DNA from 2 places in the Pelosinus sp. IPA-1 genome. Region 2 is predicted to be linked to the other one. Evidence: riboswitches for the same ligand, from Rfam matches in the RefSeq annotation. Region 2 holds a riboswitch; the other holds the start of a gene.
The links. Region 2 has a riboswitch for glycine ahead of QSJ81_RS06925 (ABC transporter substrate-binding protein). Riboswitches for the same ligand answer to the same signal wherever they lie in the genome.
Positions count from the first base shown of each region.

Region 1: linked by a shared signal. The riboswitch ahead of gcvT (glycine cleavage system aminomethyltransferase GcvT) and the one ahead of QSJ81_RS06925 (ABC transporter substrate-binding protein) in region 2 are both predicted to bind glycine.

Region 1 is NZ_BSVC01000004.1:85,619-97,260, reverse strand. It holds gene QSJ81_RS10170 (DJ-1/PfpI family protein) at 299-904, opposite strand; gene QSJ81_RS10165 (CBO0543 family protein) at 1,320-1,859, shown strand; gene QSJ81_RS10160 (hypothetical protein) at 2,099-2,245, opposite strand; gene lpdA (dihydrolipoyl dehydrogenase) at 2,402-3,808, opposite strand; gene lipM (octanoyltransferase LipM) at 3,840-4,667, opposite strand; gene lipS2 (LipS2 family lipoyl synthase) at 4,645-5,628, opposite strand; gene lipS1 (LipS1 family lipoyl synthase) at 5,625-6,425, opposite strand; gene gcvPB (aminomethyl-transferring glycine dehydrogenase subunit GcvPB) at 6,413-7,864, opposite strand; gene gcvPA (aminomethyl-transferring glycine dehydrogenase subunit GcvPA) at 7,861-9,207, opposite strand; gene gcvH (glycine cleavage system protein GcvH) at 9,209-9,598, opposite strand; gene gcvT (glycine cleavage system aminomethyltransferase GcvT) at 9,601-10,704, opposite strand; glycine riboswitch at 10,859-10,946, opposite strand; gene QSJ81_RS10115 (iron-containing alcohol dehydrogenase) at 11,453-11,642, opposite strand, start outside.
Region 2 is NZ_BSVC01000003.1:23,499-35,140, forward strand. It holds gene hemL (glutamate-1-semialdehyde 2,1-aminomutase) at 1-1,112, shown strand, start outside; gene QSJ81_RS06915 (HsmA family protein) at 1,287-1,688, shown strand; gene QSJ81_RS06920 (CitMHS family transporter) at 1,929-3,239, opposite strand; glycine riboswitch at 3,456-3,532, shown strand; glycine riboswitch at 3,541-3,642, shown strand; gene QSJ81_RS06925 (ABC transporter substrate-binding protein) at 4,025-5,191, shown strand; gene QSJ81_RS06930 (hypothetical protein) at 5,461-5,964, shown strand; gene QSJ81_RS06935 (ATP-binding protein) at 6,163-7,833, shown strand; gene QSJ81_RS06940 (cyclic nucleotide-binding domain-containing protein) at 8,062-9,195, shown strand; gene QSJ81_RS06945 (B12-binding domain-containing radical SAM protein) at 9,236-10,963, shown strand; gene QSJ81_RS06950 (ribonuclease H1 domain-containing protein) at 11,119-11,642, shown strand, end outside.

The sequences.
Region 1 (11,642 bases), on a different contig from region 2:
CAAGCCCTCTTGTACAAATAATACACAATTGAGCAAGGTAATAATATTTCGAATAACTCCGTATAAAGGATATGATTTTATTGCAAGCTAAAATTAAAAAAGGGGTGTATTTATGCTATCTGCAAGTAGTGAATCTGAATATATGAAATGTGATGCTTGTGGTCAAGAAAGAGAATGTTTTGTACAACGTAAATTTGGCAATGAACAGGCCCTGTGTGTATATTGTTTGTCTGCGATATATTGCTATTTATAAAAAATTGGGGATCCACTTTGACTTCCCTTATTCTATATAAACCAATTATTCATACATCTTGGAGAACGGGTCATAGTTACTATTTTCATTCCAGAAGTATTCAATTCTTTGACTAATCTCTAATGCTTTTTCCTTCCCCAAAAGGTCTGCTATAAATCCTAATGTCATATCTATTCCAGCCGATACCCCTGAAGATGTATATATATTATTATCCCGTACCCATCGTGCTTCTTTTATCCACAGAACATCTTTCCCTTGCTCTGTAACCCAATTAAATGCTCTTTTATTTGTTGTTGCTCTTTTTCCATTTAGCATTCCCGTTTTAGCGAGTAAAGCCGCACCTGTACAAATGCTAAGTATATATTTTGATTGACTAGAAAAATTTTTAATAAGATTTATAAAATTGTTGTCTTGAATATTTTCTCTTGTTCCAATCCCACCTGGCACAAGAAAAATTTTTTCTTTACTTTTTTCGTTTGTATATAAATTAGTATCTACTCTTACATTTTGAGAGCTTTCAACAATTCCTCCATTAACAGATACAAAATTCAATTTAAAGATATCAGGCACCGTCCCAAGTATTTCAACAGGCCCAAAGACATCTAATGTTTCAAATTTATCAAATAAAAGTATGTCCACTCTGTAGATCATATTAATTCCTCCATCTTAATTATCGTTTACTTGTTTTTTTATCAGCTAATTTTTAGCTTAGCCGTCATCACTTTATTAAGATGATACCTTTATCCCTTTACTGGTTATATATAACCAGCGACATATGTAACTCCTTTTTAAGTTTCCAATAAAGTCTCTGCTTTTAAATCACCCATAGAAAATAAATCTAACATATCTTAAACGTACTACCTAATCCCAAAAATTCCTGCTATAAGCAATTAAAACTTATGACATGCATACGCATCCACAATCTTAGACTAAGCTATTAAATAGTTAGTGTTTGTGTTACGTTAGTCTCCTTTTTACCGCATAGTTCTTGTGAAATAAACCAACACTTTAACACAAGTAATTCTGCTAAAAAGGCTAAGTATGTCAACTCACTGGAGGGAACAAGATGCCTGATTTGTATGAAGTTGGAAGACTATCGGCCAACATCTCCTACCAACATTGGATTTCTAAGGAACTTTTTTCATTTGGTTGGTTCATTACGGTTGGTGTACTTATCGTTACGTATGGTATATGGTTTAAACTAGTTGATAAGCGAAGGATAAAAGACCTACTATTGTTAGGTTCACTCTGTGCCGTAGCCTTTGCTGTAATAGATACTACTCTTGTTGGTTTTTTAGGATTGTGGAGTTTTAAAATCAGGCTCCTTCCATTTCAACCGCCTTTATTCATAGTAGGTCTTACTATGGGGCCAATTATGTATATGTTAGTATTTCAGTATACATCTTCATGGAGAAGTTTCCTTCTATGGAATGGTATCGGTTGTGCAGTTATCGTTTTTGTAATCTTGCCTGTGTATTCTTTATTAGGCATTTTTCAACTTTATAAATGGAACTGGTTCTATCACTTTTTACTTTTCTTCATAGTTGGAACCGTAGCTAGAGGACTCCTCTATTGGTTTACTAGTATGGAGCAAATAGATCAATGATTGGTATATCATAAGAAAAATAAAAACCAAAGTAATTGTAGGCTTGCGAAAGCAAACACCATATTATCCTTACATTTCATTAGAATTAACCCACCATTATATAAAATAACTCCTACTATCCCCAGTACTACATAAAGATATGTATTACGCCATATCTATTCTATTTTTTTAGATATTGAACGAAAGAACGCTCAATACCGTCCTAATCACATTCCTGTCCATTTTTTTTGCCGGAGAAGTCATTCTACTTCAGAAATCTTCTTCTGCCTGATTATACGAATAGCAACTTTAATCATAACTGCGTATCCTCTAGCCAATTTAGCTAAATCTTTATGAGGATTATAACTTACTGTCACGTTACACTTAGGGGATGTTGTTTTTCCCACGCTCACCACCTCTTCTACAGTTTATGAGCTACTGGTTTCCAACATTACTATAGATAAAAAATATAATGACGCAGAAAAGACACAGCACTATTCCACTACTAAATGGACGTGCTGTGTCTTATATTTCAAAAATGTCTTTAGTAAACTAGAAAATATTCATAGAGGTCGCCCTTTCAAGATAAACTGATGGATGATATCACCATTAATTCCATGGGCGCTCTCCATTACCGTCTCAGATAAACTAGGATGAGGGTGAATTGTGTGTGCAATTTGATCTGCCGTTAAGCCATTATGAATAGCGATTGCACCTTCCATAATTAGATCACTAGCGTGGGCTCCTAAGATGTGCATGCCTAATATTTTATTACTATTAGCATCGGCTATAATTTTGACCAAACCATCTGTTTCACCCATAGAAACAGCCTTACCATTACTAGCAAAATTAAATTTACTAACTTTTATATCTATGTTTGTGTCTTGAGCCTCCTTCTCAGTAAGCCCAACCATAGCTAATTCTGGCGTAGTAAATATACAACCTGGCACCGCACTGTAATCCATACTAACATTATCACCCAATGCATTTTCTGCAGCAACCATACCCTCTGCCGAGGCGGCATGAGCCCACATTTCCTCTCCAGTGACATCACCGATAGCATAAATTCCAGGTATATTGGTCTCCATTTTGCTGTTCACCTTAATACCAGCCTGGCTGTAATCAATACCTGCAGCTTCAAGCCCTAGCCCAGCTACTATAGGTTTTCGGCCAGTTGCTACTAATACTTTTCCCACAGTGAGTTCTTGAATTGACTTACCATTATCAAGAGAAACCTTAACGCCTTCGTTGTTTTCCTCCATACCAATTACTTTGGTATTTGTCAGCATTTTTATGCCCTGTTTGCGTAGAAGGATCCCCATACGTTTGACTATTTCATTGTCAATATTTGGTAAAATTGTCGGTAGCATTTCTACTACGGTTACTTCTGAGCCAAAGGATTGAAAAATAGCGGCAAATTCAATCCCTACCGCACCCGCACCAATGACCATCATACTGCTTGGAACATGATCTATCTCTAGCAGCTGATTACTGTCAATGACATTAGGCAAATCCTGGCCTGGTATAGGTAAATGCATGGGCTCAGAACCTGTAGCAACAATAATATTTTTTGCTTCATAACTGATTTTCTCTTTTCCTTGTGTGATAATCAACCGATTTGGCCCTTCTAGTACTCCTACTCCATGTATCATTTCTATAGCATTGCTTTTGATTAACTGTTCAATACCGCCACGCAGCTTGTTAACAACTTGATTCTTACGTAATCTAATGGCATCAAAATCAAATCCTATATTCTCAGCCTGTAGACCAAATTCATGACAACTCTTAAGTTCTTGCCATTTTTCAGCGCTTTTTAATAAGGTTTTGGTAGGAATACAACCGCGGTTTAAGCAGACTCCCCCCATCTTATCCTTTTCTACCAATAATACTTTCCCGCCTAATTGGGCCGCTCGTATGGCGGCAACATAGCCTCCAGGACCACCGCCGATCACCGCTACATCATAATCCATTTTTTCTCCTCCCTCGTATTGTTGCCACTGCTTATCGAAGCATTTTCCAGGAGTCCTGACTGTATTTTGTTGACGCCAATTCTTTACTTACTCTTTGTTCTTCTTCTGTAAGTTCTCCACCCACTAGCTTGATGCTTAGAGCCGTCCCAAAAGCCTCGGGCATGGGATGATACACTTCTTGCCACGTCACGGTTCTTCCTAGCACATCTTCAATCGCTGTAGCTCTCTCCTTTAACATTTGAGCTGTCTGCTGGCGTTTTTCTACTGATGGCAACCGCAGTAACTCTACAAACTGCTCAGCGGAAAAGCGCAATAGTAATGATCCATGCTGTAAAATAACGCCATTCTTACGTACCTGGGCACTTCCCGCCAGCTTTCGCCCTTCCACTGTTACTTCGTAATGAGAAGGAGCATCAAAACAGGCCGCTGACGCAGGTTGTTTTTTCCTTTGCCCATAAATCGCGGCAGGCACAGTCATTTGCGCCTGTATACCAAGTTCCTTAAGACCAACTAATAAACCATTGCTAAAATAACGATAAGATGCCGTAATGGTTTTAGGGATTAGAGGGTTATCTTCTTGGACAACAATACTATAGGTGAGCTCAGCGTCATGCAGAACAGCTCTGCCTCCAGTTAATCTGCGTACCACGTCAATGTTACGCTCTTTACATTGGTCCAAATCAATTTCAGACATCACCCTTTGAAAATATCCTAGACTAACTGCAGCAGGCTGCCAGCCATAGAACCTGAGTGTGGGCGGAACTTTACCAGCGCTATGTGCCAGTAATATGGCTTCATCAATAGCCATATTTGTTGCGGCATCAGCGAATCCACTGTTAATTAGTCGCCAGTTCATCATTTTCTCCCCTAATAATTTCGCACTCCTTAATCGCCTTAGTAACTTCTAAAGACGTAAGGCGGCGAGGATAATTATACATAAGACCGCCAGGACGCTCATTATAGTAAGGACGATTACAATCATCACAACCGCTTGTTTGAAATGCTTGACCGTCTTTTAATATCCCTAATAACTCAACCTTTGGTACGTTATACTCGGAAATGATCCCATCCTGGTAGCCAATGATATCCTGCTTATATCCGTTCCTAAGCAGATGATGAGCAATCTGAATGCGCCGATAGTGAGCAATTGTAGGCGCATTCAGATGTGCCCAAGGGGTCCCACGTATAGGAGTAAAAGCAAATAAGCCAATTCGGATTCCTTTGTCGATACAGACCGCCATTCGACTCACCATATCCGCTTCACTTTCTCCTAATCCTACTATGAGATGCGTGGTAACAAGGCCTGGCAATGCCAGTGCGCACTCTAGTAAGAGGCTCCACTTAGAAGCCCACTGACCTTTTTTTACCTTCCCAAATAACTCTGGCGTAGCGGCATCGAGCGCAATACAGACCCTTTCTGCGCCTCTTGATACAAGCTCTCTCGCCTGCTTTACTGTTTCTAGATGACTGGATATGCAGATGGGAACCGCACTGTTAGCATGTAATAATTCAAGTGCATCGACAGTGGTATCCCAACTATTTGCGCTGTATACCACTTGCAAACAAGCTCGCTTTATTGCTCCTGCTTCATAAGTATCTCTGATTCCGGCGGCAGCTTCTTCCTTCGGAAAAACTGGCCAAGTCACCCTGGAAAGCAGATTTACTCTAGCTTCACTGTCCCGTGACTGGGCACAAAATTGACAGTTATTTTTGCACCTTTCCCCGAGCATAATATAAGCAGTAGTAGGAAGAACATCCGCTTTAAATTTCTTTTTGCCAATTAGGCAGGCTGTACCTGCAGAAAGTTTCCAAAGGTTCATAGTACGCAGCACTCCTCAGTCCGTAAGATAGACATGCCTAATTCTTTTGCTAGTGCCACAGCTTTAGGCGTAGGATTGACAATCGTATCCATACCGATTTTAACCGCCCATTGATCAATTTCACTACGATAATGCCCACCAGGACGCATACAACCTAAGTGAATGGGTATCGAAGGACATACCTGACGAGCCCACGTTAATAGTTTTACTACATCCTCCATCTTTGGGGGCAAACAATTTGCATAACGAGTCCCACGAGTTGGTGTAAAAATAATAAATGTTAATGCATCCATACCAAGCTCCTGTAAAAGCTTTACTGCTTGATATTCGCCTCTGATCTCACCAGCATGTAGACCAATGCAAATATGGGGCATCACCTTAACTTTTTGACGTAATTCTTTATAACAATGGATATAATCACTTACTGTCCGTTCTATACCAAAGACTTCACGAATGGTCTCATCATCACCAACAAAATCAAAAGAGATACAGTCAGCAATCTCAGTGATTTCTACAATTTCAGCCTTATCTATTAATCCCACATGAAGATTATAAAGCCTTCCTTGTTTTAAGGCTCTCAGTTCAGAAATATGCTGACCAATAGGAACGGTCCCGTCAGCTTTACAGCCGCCGCTAATCAAAAAGCTAGTAGCGTTGCTCTCCTGCATAGCAGAGATTGGCAACATATGTTTCAGATAATGACCACCACAATGAGCGCAATTTTGTTCACAGCGATTTTCTGTGACACTGATAGATTTGGTATTCTGGGGGTATGTAAAACAAATTACTCTTTCCATCTTACAACCGGTTTGCGAGCGGCCAAAGTTTCATCTAAACGCCCAACTACAGTAGTACTGGGAGCACTCTTAATTAGGGACTGGTCTTCTTTGGCCTCCTGCGCAATTTTCCTCATTACAGCAATAAATCCATCTAAGGTTTCCTTGCTTTCTGTATCCGTTGGTTCAATCATAAGTGCTTCTTCTACAATCATAGGGAAATATATGGTGGGTGGATGATAACCATAATCCAGTAGTCGCTTGGCAATATCTAGTGTTCGAATGCCATATTGTGTTTGTTCCTTGGATGTTAAGATACATTCATGCATACAAAAACGAGTAAAAGGAGCATGGTACTGCTGCCGTAACTGGGTCAAACAGTAATTGGCATTCATTACAGCATCTTGACTGGCTTGGCGCAATCCATCTGGACCTAAAGCACGGATATAAGCGTAGGCACGAACAATAATCCCAAAATTACCATAGAAAGAATGTACCTTGCCAATAGACAGTGGACGATTATGATCCAGGTCATATTTGCTTCCATCAAAAGTGAGCACAGGGGTAGGCAAAAATGGAACAAGGCTACGCTTTACACCTACAGGTCCTGAGCCTGGACCACCACCTCCATGTGGTGTACCAAAGGTCTTATGAAGATTAAAGTGGACAACATCAAAGCCCATATCTCCAGGCCTAACAATCCCCATAATGGCATTGGCATTAGCCCCATCATAATATAATAGTCCACCCGCATTATGGACAATGCTAGCAATTTCTTGAATATTGGTTTCGAACAATCCCAAGGTGCTTGGATTAGTCAACATGAGGGCAGCCGTATCTGGCCCTACTGCTGTGCGGAGTGCATCTAAATTGATCGATCCATCTTCATTTGACTTTATTTCTACAATTTCCATCCCACATACGGCAGCTGATGCAGGATTGGTGCCATGAGCCGAGTCAGGCACGATAACTTTGTTTCGAGTTTCCCCATTGCGCCGATGATAGGCCCGAATCAGCTTTAATCCTGTCAATTCACCATGAGCACCTGCAACTGGCTGCATGGTAACAGCATCCATTCCTGCAAGCTCAGCAAGATACTGTTCCATGTTATATAACAGTTCTAAGGCTCCCTGCACTGTTTCAGGCTGCTGCAAAGGATGCAATAAAGCAAATCCAGGATAACGGGCGATATCTTCATTCACTTTTGGGTTATACTTCATGGTGCACGAACCTAATGGATAAAAACCTGAATCTACACCAAAATTCCGTTCAGACAGTTCTGTGTAATGACGTATTAAATCTAGTTGACTGACTTCTGGCAGGGCCGCAGGATTTTTTCGTAAAAATTCTTGGGGTATTAATGATGTAATGGCTTCTTGTGGTACATCACATTTAGGCATATCTACAGCACAGCGACCTTCTTTCCCTATTTCAAAAATCAAGGATTTAGTTTTTCTCATACTATCGCCCCCAATTTCTTTACCAATCGGTTAATATCGTCCTGTGTCCTGTTTTCTGTTACACACAATAACATACAGTTTTTAAGTTCTGGATAATAAATACCAAGGTCCAATCCACCAATCATTTTTTCATGTAGTAATTCTTCATTGATTTGGGTAATAGATTTTGGACAACGTATAATAAATTCTTTTAAATAACTTGCCCCAAATACAGAGTTGAATCCTTCTAATTTTGTTAGCTCACGGTATGCGTAGTGAGATTTTTGCAGTGATAATTCGGCTACCTGACGCAGGCCCTCTTTACCAACAGCGCTCAAATATACAGCAGCTGTTAAGGCGCACAAAGCTTCATTGGAGCAGATATTTGAAGTCGCCTTTTCCCTACGTATATGCTGTTCCCTTGCTTGTAAGGTTAACACGAATCCTCGATTACCATCATGGTCCACGGTCTGCCCCACAATACGACCAGGCATCTTGCGCATCAGTTTTTCTTTAGCAGCAAAAAAACCCAGACAAGGACCACCAAAAGCAGTCGCCAATCCCATAGACTGGCCTTCGCCAACTACGATATCTGCACCAAGTTCACCAGGTGCTTCTAAAATACCTAAGGAAATAGGATCGACAGCCACGATAAGCAATGCTCCTTCTGCATGAATAAGATCAGCAACTTTTTTTATATCTTCAATACACCCGAAAAAATTAGGTGATTGAATGATAACAGCAGCGATATTTTTGTTTATTAATTGTGTGAGTTCTTCCCTATTTGCAGTACCATCTTTATAACCAAACTCTGTTGGTTTATATCCCCAATCCATTCCGTACGTAGTGAGTACAGTGCGATAATGAGGATGCACTGTGTTTACTACCAGCACTTCACTGCGATTTGTGACGTTACAGGCCATCATTGCTGCCTCGGCTAAGGCGGTACCACCGTCATACATGGAAGCATTAGAGACTTCCATCCCTGTTAACTGGCAGATCATACTTTGGTATTCCCATAATGCTTGCAAGTATCCTTGAGAGATTTCTGGTTGATATTGAGTGTAAGCTGTATAAAACTCAGAACGTCTTATTACATGGTCAATCACACTTGGTATGTAGTGATCATAAGCCCCTGCGCCTAGAAAACAAGTATATTCCTGGAGATTAGCATTTACCCCAGCTAATTTATGAAGGTAGTTTATCAAATCTGGCTCCGACATGGGAGCTGGTAACTGTAGTGGGCGATTAAATAATAGATGGGTGGGAATATCATTAAAAAGATCTTCCACTTTCTCTACACCAATGGCGGCAAGCATGGTACGGCGGTCTTCGTAAGTATGAGGTAAATAACTCCACCCCATTTTAATGACCTCCTTCAGCTATTAATTTTTCATACTCGTCACTACTAAGTAGTTGGTTAAAGTCCGCTGGATCGGCTATTTCGATGACTACCAGCCAACCCTCGCCGTAAGGATCTTCATTCATAATTTCTGGTGCATCAGTAAGCGTCTCATTTACTTCCACAATCACACCACCAACAGGTGCATAAATATCAGATACTGCTTTCACTGATTCTACCACTGAAAAACCCGCCCCTACAGCTATCTTGCTATCCACTGTAGGCACCTCAACAAACACTACATCACCAAGCTGAGACTGAGCATAATCGGTAATACCCACCCTTGCACGAGTTCCCTCAATTTTCACCCATTCATGGTCGCGTGAATACTTTAATTCTACTGGAGTTTTCATTTTTATTTCCCCTTTCTATTATAAAATGGTTTAGGAATTACTTGAGCAGCTACTTTTTTACCACGAATCTCTATATCAAATTGCTGTCCAACTATAGCAAATTCGGCTTCTACTAAAGCAAGACCGATATTCTTATCCAAACTTGGCGAATAGGTTCCTGTGGTTACTATCCCAATACATCGTCCTTGTGCCATTACAGGATATTCAGCCCGAGCTATCCCTCGTCCAGTTATAACAAAACCTACATTTTTACGTCTTACGCCATTTTTCTTTTGCTCTGCCAAAGAAGCACAACCAATAAAGTCACCTTTGTCCAGCTTCACAAACATACCAATCCCTGCTTCTAAGGGGGAAATATCCTTGGATAATTCATGCCCATAGAGTGGCAGGCAAGCTTCAAAACGCAGAGTATCTCTACAGCCTAGGCCTGCAGGTAACAGCCCATAAGATTTACCTGCAGTCATTATAGAATTCCATAATGATGCTGCATCCTCTGGGCGACAGTAAATTTCAAATCCATCTTCGCCAGTATAACCAGTTCTAGATACTAGCGTCTCCTTGCCCGCCAACATTACTTTTGGTAAAAACCAATAATACTCTAGATTTTCTAAAGCTATATCTGTCAATTGGCTAAGAATAGCCTGAGCTAGGGGACCCTGCAAGGCTAGCTGCGCTGTGTGATCGGATAAATTGATTAATTCTGTATGAAAGCCGCCCTTATTTTCCTGCATCCACTGCCAATCTTTCTCAATATTAGCAGCATTAATAACTAATAAATATTCTTCTTCACCCTGTTTATAAATAAGCAAATCATCAACAGTACCACCATCCTGATAGCACATGGGCGTATACTGTATTTTATGATTAGCAAGGCGAGATACATCATTCGTTACTAATTTTTGTACAAATGCAAAGGCATCAGGCCCCTTAACAAGTACCTCCCCCATATGTGAAACATCGAATAAGCCAGCCTTTTCTCTAACTGCTCGATGTTCCTCCAAAATCCCGGTATACTGTACTGGCAGTAACCAACCTCCAAATTCAACAATCTTTCCACCGTACTCTAAATGAGTCTCATATAGAGGCGTCTTTTTTGATGCTGCCATAATCCATCTCCCCTTTCTACTTGTTTTCTTAAAAATAAAGACAGAGACAAAGGCGGACGAATCCCCCTTTGTCTCTGTCTGTTGTACCTGAGAGTTTTGCCTAAATAGGCTCCCCATCGGTGACGCCTTTACAAGGCGTACTCTCCAGAGTATAGTCCGGTTACGGTCCTTTTTGCCTGAGAGTTTGACAAAGTTCTTGCTCCTTCGGCGCCGCATTCAGCGATCTCTCCCTATAACCATCATTCTATATGCATTATTTTACTATTAAGAATATTCTAACAAAATGGCTAATTTATGTCAATCGTATTTTATCGATGATTATCCCTGTTAAAATTCGCATTTAAATCCTTGTAGGATTTTACTTATTAATAGATATGATGATAAAAAGTGCTTTTTGCCATTTTTTTAAGTCGGCTTAATGTTTCAGGAGAAATCCCTAAATAAGATGCAACATGCATTTTACTTTAGGATAGATAACTAACTGATTCTCAATAGAGTATCGGTAACGTTGGGCATTATATAAAAGAAAGCTCGCTACTCTCTTTTCTTTTATATAATAAATGTATTCTGTGTGTCGTCTAGTAATGACACCAAATATTGGCTCACTTTCAATATAAGTCACATAATCTGTATAATAACTAATACATCTGAATTTTCTATGCTGAAGATATCTTATCGTCGTAATATTTCTCGTGAACATACAAAATGCTTACAAGGATTCCGCCCAGGAATCCTTGTAAGCATTATTTTATAGAGAATCCGCATATATAGCAGCAACTGTCTCCCGGCTGGCCTCAATTGGTGCCATACTGAGTAGTAGCCCCAAACTAGGAGTTTCAAAAGCTAAATCTGTAAGACGGGCCACATCACCATCAACAAACCCTTCCTCACGTAAGTTCTCTTTTATACCGAGTGCCTTAAGCCACTGTTTCAATCCA
Region 2 (11,642 bases):
GCCATGCCCATCCTGCAGTAGTGGAAGCCTTGACTCAAGCTGTAGGTAGAGGAACGAGCTATGGGGCACCTACCCTTTTAGAGACAGAACTAGCTAAATTAGTGAAGCAGGCTGTACCATCAATGGAATTGGTACGTATGGTTAACTCCGGTACAGAAGCTACGATGAGTGTCCTACGTTTGGCAAGAGCTTATACGAAACGTAATAAGATTGTAAAATTTATTGGCTGTTATCATGGTCATCACGATAGTCTTTTAGTGAAAGCCGGATCTGGTGCCGCTACCCTAGGAGTTCCTGATAGTCCAGGCGTTTCTCAGGCTGTTGCTGGCGGAACAATTTCCGTAGACTATAATGATATTTCCGCATTGAAAGAAACTTTTAGTAAATACGGCGAGGAGATTGCGGCCGTTATTATAGAACCTGTAGCAGGTAATATGGGGATGGTATTGCCGAAAGAGGGGTATTTAGCAGCTGTACGAGAAGTGACAGAACAATATGGTGCATTACTAATCTTTGATGAAGTAATGACTGGTTTTAGAGTAGCTTATAATGGCGCTCAGTCTGTGTTTGGCATAAAACCTGATCTTACCTGCTTAGGCAAAATTATTGGCGGTGGGTTGCCTGTAGGTGCGTATGGTGGACGGCAAGATATTATGGAGTTAATTTCTCCAGCGGGTCCCGTATACCAGGCTGGTACACTGAGCGGAAATCCCTTGGCAATGACGGCAGGTATTACAACGTTGTCAATACTATCTCAGGCACCTGAATTGTATGAAGTGTTAGGTAAGAAAACAGAAAGCTTATGTGCTGGTATTCGGGCACAGGCAGACAAATTTGGCTTCTCCTTACAATATCATCAACTTGGCGCTATGTTTGGCATGTTTTTCACCGACAAACCAGTTTATGACTATGAAAGCGCTAAACAATCAGATATTGGTGCTTTCAATACCTTTTATCATGCAATGCTAGAAAAGGGAGTATATATGGCTCCTTCACAATTTGAAGCAGGCTTTATGTCAGCGGCTCATTCAGAAGAAGATATTGCTGCAACCATTGCAGCTAGCGGTTATGCTTTTGGCAAAGTGGCAGAATATCATAAGCAAAAGAAATAATGCAGGGTAAAACCCTTATGCAGATTACCCACAGCCAAATGGCTGTGGGATTATTTTTTAAAGGGAGTAGTGTTAGTTTGTTTTTATGCAATAAATCATCGTTTATTTCGTCAATAAGAGTAGTGAAACGATTTAAGTTGAATCGATGAGATTTGGTAGAAATGAGGAATTATCATGTCGAGTGGAATTATCTTTATAAATTCTGCCTTTGTATTCTATACCATTGGAGTTTGGAGTGAAAAAATACAAGGTGAGTTGAAAAGAGTACATTTAATCTTATTTTGGTTTGGGATTATTTGTGATGTTCTAGGAACAAGGGCGATGGGGGAATTTTCTAAGACACAAGTAGAAGGAGTTAACCAAGCTATTTCTCAGTACATGCAAATACCTAACAATTTTCACAGCCTTACTGGTATAGTGGCACTTTCATTAATGCTACTACATGCATGTTGGGCAACTATTATTATTGTAAATAAAAAAGATATTTGGACAAGAAAATTTCATCGTTATAGTTTGATCGTTTGGATATTATGGTTAATACCATTTGTAAGTGGAGCAGTTTTTCATTTCATGTAAAAAATTGGTTGGTAAGCTCGACTAACATACATAAGAAAAACGCTAAGCGTCCTTTTTGAACCACAAAGACACAAAGGGGTTCTATCCATTTCATTCCCATCTTCTTTGTGTGCCGCGATAGCAGCATTGTGTCTTTGTGGTTCAATCTTTTAACTAGAAACTTATAAATTCTGATACCATAAAAAACTCCTACAGCTTTTCGGTTTGAAAAGACTGTAGGAGTTTTTTTCATTTCTATTATTATAAACTAATGGCTCCAGTTACTATTGCCACCACGATATTCAATATCATTAGTCCAAAGGCCCACCATATGCCGCCTTTTTGTAGGTCGCCAAAGGTAATATCACACATTCCCACCAATAACCATAATGCTGCTACCAGTGGACTCAACATGTGTACCGGTGTTCCCAACAAGGAGGCTCGACCAATTTCCGCAGCACCGATTCCATAAGTCGCAGCCATCTGGTTCAGTACTGGTAACACGCCAAAGTAGAAGGCGTCATTGGATAACAAGAAGGACAGTGGAGCACTTAACAGCGCTGTAATCATCCCCATGTGTGATCCCAAACCAGTTGGGATAATTCCTATTAGAAATGTTGCCATAGCATCTGTCATTTTAGTTCCTGTTAATATGCCCATAAATATCCCAGCGGCGAAAACCACTGCGGTAACCTGTAGAGCTTCTTTGGCATGAGCCAACATACGCCCTTGCTGTTCTTTAACCTTAGGAAAGTTTACAATTAAAGCCAATGCGCTTCCCGCCAAAAAGATGATTGGAATCGAGACTCCGATCTTCTTTTCTACAAGTAACAGGCCCATAAGAGTTAGGGTCATAATCAGATTAACCCAGAATAATTTAGGACGCTTAAACTCAGGATTTTTCGATACCACTTCTTTAGCAATGCCGTCGATCATAGAGTCTTCTATTTGGATAACTCCCAATCTAGCCCGTTCTCTTTTACCCAATACATATCCCATCAATGCTATATAGGCAAATCCACAAATGATTACAGGAACCAAGGGATTAAAAATTTCAGCTGCATCAAGTTTTAACGCTGCTAAAACCCTAGCCGTGGGAGCTGCCCATGGAAACATATTCTTCACGGCAGTCACCATTGCGCATATTACTGCTAATATGACGGGATTAATGCCAATCCTCTTATATAGAGGTAACATTGCTGTACAGGTAATCATGAAGACTACAGCACCTTCTCCTTCTAAAGAGGCTATGATTGCTAATAAAGTTGTTCCTACAACGATTTTTAGCGGGTCACCTTTAACTTTCTTTAATATTTGAACAATGAGTCCATCAAATAAACCCACGTCCACCATAATACCAAAATACATAACAGCAAACATCATCATAATTGCCGTTGGTGCTATGGTCTTAACACCATCCATCATAAGCTTACCAATTGTGGGAGCGAACCCGCCTAATAGTCCAAATGTAATCGGTATAATAATTAGTGCAGCAAATCCAGTCATCCTTTTAGACATTATTAGGTACATGAAAGTAATAACCATAAGAAATCCAAGTAAAGTTAATATAATAGAACGACTCCTTTCAAATTAACAATTTCATTTAGATTATAAAATTAAATATTATGAAAATATAGAAAAAGGTCATTTAAAACATTTAGTTCATAAAGAAAATAGAGAGTTGGAAATTTGAAAAATACTTATATAATACTATTGAATAATTTGATGTATTGTTTTATAATGATACTTACAGTGAATGTTTTTTCTACAACTACATATGTTTACCGAATGAAGTTTGCGGGAGAGTGGCTAGAATAGCCCGCCGAAGGAGTAAAACTCTCAGGCACTCGGACCACCGAGTAGAACCGTAAGTGGACGGAACTCTGGAGAGACTCTTAAATTGAGCGCCGAAGGTGAAATACAGCAATGATAAGTTGCTGACAAATCTCTCAGGCAAAAGGACAGAGACAAAAATCGTGATATACAGGGATATTTCTATATCTCTTTATATTGTGATGCTGAAAACGCCATTTTTGGTGTGTTCATTTGTTTTTCCAGAGTCAAATCAGAGATGATTTGACTCTTTAATTTTTATCCGATGACTAAACCGCTCTAAAACTCCCTTCTTCATCTCGTTAACAGTCTGTAATTCCCTGCCCTTGAAGGTCAGGGAAACAGGCTGTAAACTCGAAATAAGTTCGAATTAGGGGTCTCCGGACCCAAGGCTCACTTATATAAGCGGGAGTTAAGAGCGGCTAAGTTCCTGGATAAGTGCGACTAAGATTCAGATGGAGTTAAAACTCCATCTAAATCAAGTCTTCTTTATATAAACAATTTAAAAAAGGGGAGAAATTTTTATGAGTAAAATTAGTTTTAAGTTGGTAGTGGTATCTTTGGTAGTTCTAATAATGGCAGGGGTTCTCGCGGGCTGCGGCAGTTCTAGCTCGAAAGATATTAAAATTGGTATTCTCAATGAAATGACAGGTGGTAATGCGACGATGGGGACTTCGTCGGCAAATGGCGCGAAAATGGCAATTAAAGAAGCCAATGCAAAAGGCGGGGTACTTGGCAAGCAACTCCAAGCCGTCATTGCTGATAATAAAAGTGAACCTTCTGAATCGGCAAATGCTATGACAAAGCTAGCAACACAAGATAAAGTAGTTGCTGTAACAGGTATCTTTGCTAGTTCGAATGCCATTGCAACTTCAAGCGTAGCGGAAGCAACTAAAGTTCCTTTTGTGGCAGTAGGGGCTACTAATCCTAAAGTAACAGTAGATGAGAAGAGCGGTAAGGTGAAAGATTATACTTTTAGGGTCTGTTTTATCGACCCCTTCCAAGGGACAGTTGGAGCAAACTTTGTACTTAATACATTGCAACTGAAAAAGGCAGTTATGTTAGTTGATAGTAGCAGTGATTATAGCAAAGGTTTATCATCCTTCTTTAAAGATGCCTTTACCAAAGGCGGCGGAAATATTTTAGCGGAAGAAGCTTATTTGCAAAAGGATCAAGATTTTAAAACCATTTTGACAAAAGTTAAGGCATTAAATGCGGAGGTAATTTATATCCCGGGTTATTATGAGGAAGTAGGTAAAATTGTGAAACAAGCCCGCGAAATTGGGATTACGGTACCAATCGTAGGTGGGGATGGATGGGATTCACCTAAGTTAGTAGAAGTAGGAACTGGAGCCGCCCTTAATAATACTTATTTCACCAATCACTATTCGGTAGATGATACTAGTGCTACTTCTCAGGCTTTTGTAGAGGCTTATAAGAAGGAGTATGGGCAAGTGCCAGATGCTATGGCTGTCCTTGGTTATGATGCAGCGAACATTGTAATTGATGCGATTAAACGTGCCAATAGCATTGATCCTGAAAAGATTCGTGAGGCTTTAGCTACCACCAAGGATTTTTCAGCAATTACGGGGGCGACGACCTTAAATGCAACTCATGATGCTGTTAAGAGTGTAGTTATTATTGAAATGAAAGATGGTAAACAAGTGTTTAAAGCCAATGTAAAACCATAATAAGATAGAATAAACTCCTGTACTATTCTACTAAGAATTTGTACAGGAGTTTTGTTCCGGAATCAGAAAGTATACACTTCCTTGATTCCAAGTAAGAACGACTAAGGCTTCTGCCTGCGTCCGAGGACTTGGCACAAGCCAAGTCTTTTCTTATATTGCACGTTTTTCCTCTACTTCGCATAGAATACAAAAAAAAGTGTAGTGATGTATTAGGTATAAATATATTCTGAATCATCTTAAATGAAAATTTCATTTCAGGAGGGAAAAGTATGGAAGAGGATAGAAAATCCAAAGCGTGCGATGGTTGTTGCGATTTGATTTTTGAAACTATGCCCAATAATCGGCCACCTGCGATTGCCCAGGCTTTTTGGCTACAGGCAACTGCTACAGGAGAGATTTGCGGCAGAGGGTGTGAAGGACATATTCAAGTATCAGCTCAAGGGCTAATTCCCCTAGGAGTGTATACTTTATTTTTTGTAACGGATAGAGGGCTTTGGCCGGCAGCTCCTTTATCAGCTGTTTATACCTCTGATGGTTTTGACCCAAATCGACTAGTTGTAAATACTAATGGTACTTTAAATTACTACGTTGCTCCCTTAGATTATAATCCATTAAGAGGCATTCCCACGCCGAGTGGTGTAGCCAAAATTACAAGCGTAATTATTTCACTACACAGTGATCGGCTTACTAATGGCTTAAGTCTTGGCGATCCCAATGTTAATGTATTTAATCAGTTAACGGCTCCCATGTGTTTTCCCCGTACAGAGGAGTAAACAACACGTAAGAATAGAATTAAAGCAAAACACTATTCCATTATAAAAAATGGTAATAGTGTTTTGCTATTTCAACGGAATACATATTTTTACACTTAAATTGAAATATATAGTAAATAATAGAGGAATTTAAATGAATATATAGAAAATGTTTACATATATGGAATTCGTGTCTGCGGATAAAAATGAGGTGTAAATGTGACATTAATTGATACATCCTTACTGGCAACAATATCAGGTACGATAGCAGTATTACTTGTGTACATATATCTATATGTGCAATATAAGGAACCATTTATAGGATTGTGGATTTTAAGTTGGTTAATTCATCTAATCCGCAGTATATTTTTTAAAATGCCCATATTTGGGGGGGCAGGGGTAGAATTTCAAATTTCATTTCAAATCTTGTCAGTTTTGTCTAGTTTGCTACTTGTATGGGGAACTAATAAATTTATTAATAAACGCGTGAGTAGGCTGTGGTTATACGGAGCAATTATTAGTAGCGGGTTAAGCTATTTTGCAATTGGATCACATCAAGATTTCTTCTATAAGGCTATGCCCTCATGTACCTTCATTAGTAGCATTTATATTTGGACTGGTATTGTATTTTTTTACTATTTAAACATTACTGGAGTGGGTAAATATATTACTGGAGCTGCTTTTATTCTTCTAGGAGCCCATACTATCGATTATATTTTTATGGAGAATGTAGTATGGTTCGCTCCATGGGGTTATTTATTTGATGCAATATTACGGTTTATTATAGCTGTGGGCACCTTATTAGTGTATTTTGAAAAAACACGGGAAGATCTAACGAATAAAGAAAAATACTATCGATTATTTACGGAAAATGCTGTGGATATTATTTTTCGTTACCGAATCGTCCCCGAGCAGGGTTTTGAATATATTAGCCCAGCAGTTACAGAAATTACTGGGTATACGGCTGAGGAATTTTATAATGATCCTGAGCTAATATTAAAAATGATTCACCCTAAAGATGTAGCATTATATGAGGATGCAAAGAAAAACTTGCATGTGGCTAATTCTATGGTGACTACCCGGGTACTTTGTAAGAATCTTAGTGAAATATGGGTGGAACAAAAGTTCAATTTTATTTATGGAGAAAATAATCAAATTGTTGCTATTGAAGGAATTGCACGAGATATAACTACTCGAAAAATGTTAGAACAAGATGTAGCCCGTCTCGATCGACTGAATACAGTTGGGCAGATGGCAGCGAGTGTCGCTCACGAGATTAGGAACCCTATGACTACGGTACGTGGATATTTGCAACTGATTGGAAATAAAAAAGAATTTGCTCTCTATAAGGAACAGTTTGTGTTGGTAATGGACGAGTTGGACAGGACAAATTCCATTATTAGTGAGTATCTTTCTCTTAGTCAAAATCGGGTAATGGATTTTAAATTGTGTCAGTTGAATGAAATTATTGAATCCATGTATCCGCTGCTGCAGGCTGATAGCAATGCCTGTAATAAATATATAAAACTAGAATTACAGAGAATTCCTAAATTATATATCGATGAAAAAGAAATCCGACAATTAATATTAAATCTGGTTCGTAATGGACTAGAGTCCATGAAAGAAGGAAAATCATTAACAATCCGAACTTATTTGGAAAATGAGGAAACAATTTTGGCCATACGGGATGAAGGTGGGGGGATCGCTGCTCACATTTTAGATAATTTAGGCAAACCCTTTGTGACGACGAAGGCGGACGGAACAGGAATTGGTTTAGCGATTTGTTATCGAATTGCAAATCGTCATAAGGCAAAGATAACGGTAGAGACAAGTACACAAGGAACCACATTTTTTATTTGTTTTAAACTACTACAGGGATTGGCAATGTAACGAAAAAAGATAATAGAGTATTAGAAAAAGAGAACCTTTAGTGAGGTTCTCTTTTTTTTTGCAAAATTTACTTATAATTACAAAAATGTCCATTTTATTACAAATCTTACAGGAGTTTTCATTGTGGAGAGAAGAACATGGTTCTATTAGGAGGTGGTGCCTATGAATCGGCTATAGCTTTTCTCTAGTCAGTAGATAATTTTATGGTCAAAAAAGGAGGACAAATGTATGAATTTACAAACGGCAGAGCTAAAAGTAAGAACTAGTGAGGGTAGTGAAAATTGTATAAAAATTAAAAAAGCATCGACTAAAAGAGAAAGGGAAGCTATTTATAAGTTGCGTTATCGAGTGTACGTAGAAGAGATGGGGAAAACGCCCATGTTGTCGGCGAATCATAAAGAAAAGAAAATTGTAGATGCCGTAGATGACCAGAGTGTGTTGTTATATGCCCAATTAGGGGCAGAGGTTATAGGTACTATAAGAGTAACCGTTGGAAATATGGGGGCATTTCCGACTGAGTTACAACAAGTATTTAAAATGAAACAATTTGATGATTTCTTACAAGGAACGGCAAACCAAAAACATTCTTTAAGCACTAAAATGATGGTTATTTCTAAGTACCGAAGTTCGCAAGCGGCCTATCTATTATTATCGAAAGCGTATGAAGTATTTCGAGATGAAGGGGTGCAATTTATATTTGGAGGATGCAGCCCTTATTTGGTACCCCTGTATGAACGTCTTGGCTTTCGGAGATTGGGGTATAACTTCATTGAACGTGGCTTTGGTCTGATCATTCCATTGTTTTTAATTACAGAAGATATTAAACATCTCCAGACGGTTAGATCACCCTTCCTCCGTGTTGCCAAACAAAGAAAAAACAGCCCAGATGCGGCAAAATGGTTTTTAGAGGAATTCCCACAGTCGACTAAGGTGGTAAACACTCAGTTAACCACCAAAGAACAGCTGTGGGCTTATGTACAAGGAGAATTAAGGGGTCAGAGTATTTCTATTCTCAAAGGATTAATGGAAGAAGAAGCAATGCAGGTATTGCATATGGGCACAATCTTTCATTGCCAGGAAGGCGACACCATTATAAATACTGGCGAAGTAACAAAGGAGCTATATATCTTGCTGTCAGGGAAGGTTACGGTACTATCCAATGGGGTGGCAAGTGAGAAGGTGCCAGGGCAATGCTTCGGCAGAGCAGGGTTAATACAAGCACAAGTACAAAAAAATGACGTTTCTGCCACTACTGAGTCGGAAGTTATGGTAATTTCTCAGCAAGCTTTCGAAAAGTTTTACAGAAGCAATCCTACGATTGGCATCAAGGTTTTACAGAATCTAACTAGTTGCAAAGGGTAAAAGTAGAGGTTCTCTAAAAATAAAAAGTGGAGGAATTGAAATGAAATATGGTATTGAATTATTACTGGTAAATAGCCTTGCAATAAGGCAGCGAATTACATCGGATACGGCGTTAGAAAATAGTTTGGCAATGATTCGTACGTATCTTGAAGATACGGGAATTGCGGCAGAAATTATTGATAATGTTCGTACCTCTTACATTGAAAAAGGTGTACCTAGATGGTGCTTGGCACTTCTTCGCTGGATTGTAGGATTGCAGTTAAAGGTATATCAGAAAGGAAATCAAAAATTAGCTTTATTTCTCATGCTGTTTAGTTGGCCCTTGCAAGCCTTGTCCTTGTTTTGCAAGCGTAGGTACATGAATCAGATGGTGGAAGACATCGTCAAGATGGTTAAAGAACAGGAGATTCCTTTTGTCGGTATTAAGACATGGTATGGTGATTCTTTTCAATGGGCGATTCATTTAGCGTCTCGGCTTAGAAGGGAATGCCCAGAAACCGTTGTCATTGCTGGCGGACCTCAAGTAAAGGTATATGGTGAAAATACCTTGAAAGATGATGAGTTTGACCTAGCCATTATGGGGCCAGGCGAAGAAATGCTAGAACAGTTAATTAGATTGCGCAGAAAAACCCAAGGAAAAGCTGCGTTTTTAAAAGCAGTTAAGGATGAGATTAGCAGTTCGCCCTTACTTAGAACTGGTGGTTTTCATGCAGTGAAATGTGTAAATGACAAGGCAAGTTTTCAGGAAACCATTCCCCGTTATCGAGGTGTTGATTTAGAAGATAAAATACTTTTTCACACCTTAGTAGATGGTGTGGGGTGCAGTTGGAATCAATGCAACTTTTGCTCCCATACTAGGCAGCTTATCCATTATCAAGGTCGCCCTGTAGAACAAATTATCGAAGAAATGAGAGCTATGACAAAGCTTGGCATTGCTTTTTTTCGATTTAGTAGTTCAGAAACACCTCTTGAACAAGGACGAAAAATTGCCCAGGCAATACTTGATAGTGGCCTCAAAGTAAACTATTCTATGTTTATACGAGCTACCAAAGTATCTAGTCAAACTTATGATGATTTTTCAATTATGATAAAATCAGGCTTGAGAGCAGTTTTTATGGGAGGCGAAACGGGGCATGATCTGATTAATGACCAAGTTATGAATAAGGGGGTTACTAAGAAAGAGATTATTGACACGATACAATGCATAAAGTTAGCTGCGGATATTGTCAATGAACCATGCCGTATTGGACTTTCCCTGATCTATCCGTGCCCTTTAGTTGCGAATGTAACCTTAGAGGATGTTTTCGCAGAAAATATCAGCCTAATTGAGCAAACAATGCCGAGTACAGTTGTTGTAAATCCTCCTGGAGCCTTTCCTGATACGGAATGGTTTGATCAGGCAGATCAATTTGGTTTTGATATTGGTGATGACTTTGTCTATAGCCTGATGCGGTATGAGTATTCCATATACAAGCCTGCTGAGTTCTGGCCTAAGTTAAATGTGTCTTTACAAGGCATGCAAAGTATAGATTTACTCCGTGAAACTGGCAAACTCCGTAAAGCCGTTGCAGATATGGGAATTCCTACGGACATTTCCGATGAATATCTCATGATGACAGAAGCGATTGGCTATCGTTCAAAATTGGATTTATTGAATTTCAAAAAAGATTCCCTTTTGGACATCATGACAGGGAGTACCTATTATTCAAAAGATATTGTAAAACGTATTAATGATCATAGCAGAAAGTTAGCAAAGCTGAATCAATAAATGTACCTAACTTTTAGTAAATAGGAAGGGGTAGACTTTCACTGAGTATGTGAACGTCTACCCTAAAAATTAATTACTTGCTTTTTATAAATCAGAAGACATAAAATATAAGTGGACTAGCCGGACATGTGATAACCAAAAGTAAGGAGAGACATATGGCAGATAAAAAAGTGTACGCCGTTAGAAAAGGCAGACAGGCAGGTTTATTCTATAGCTGGCCCCAGTGTCAGGAACAAATAAAAGGATATTCAGGAGCTGAGTATAAGAGTTTTAAGACGGAAGAAGAAGCGAATGCTTACCTTGCGGGGGCAGTGAATAAGGTAATACCATCTCTTCCTACAGGAGAAATTTCCGATAATGTTATGCTTGCTTACGTTGATGGCAGTTATAACATTGCAACAAAGGAATATTCGGCAGGAGTTGTTATCTTGTGGAAAGGAGAGGAAATTACCTTTAGTCAAAAAGGAAATGATCCTGAATTGGCACCGATGCGTAATGTAGCAGGAGAAACCATGGGGGCTAAAATCGCGATGACGTATGCCTTAGAACAGGGTGTACCTACAATCGTTATATATCATGACTACGAAGGCATAGAAAAGTGGTGTACCAAAGCCTGGGAAGCAAAACAAGAGGGAACCAAAAAGTATAAACAGTTTTATGAACAAGCCGCAAAACAATT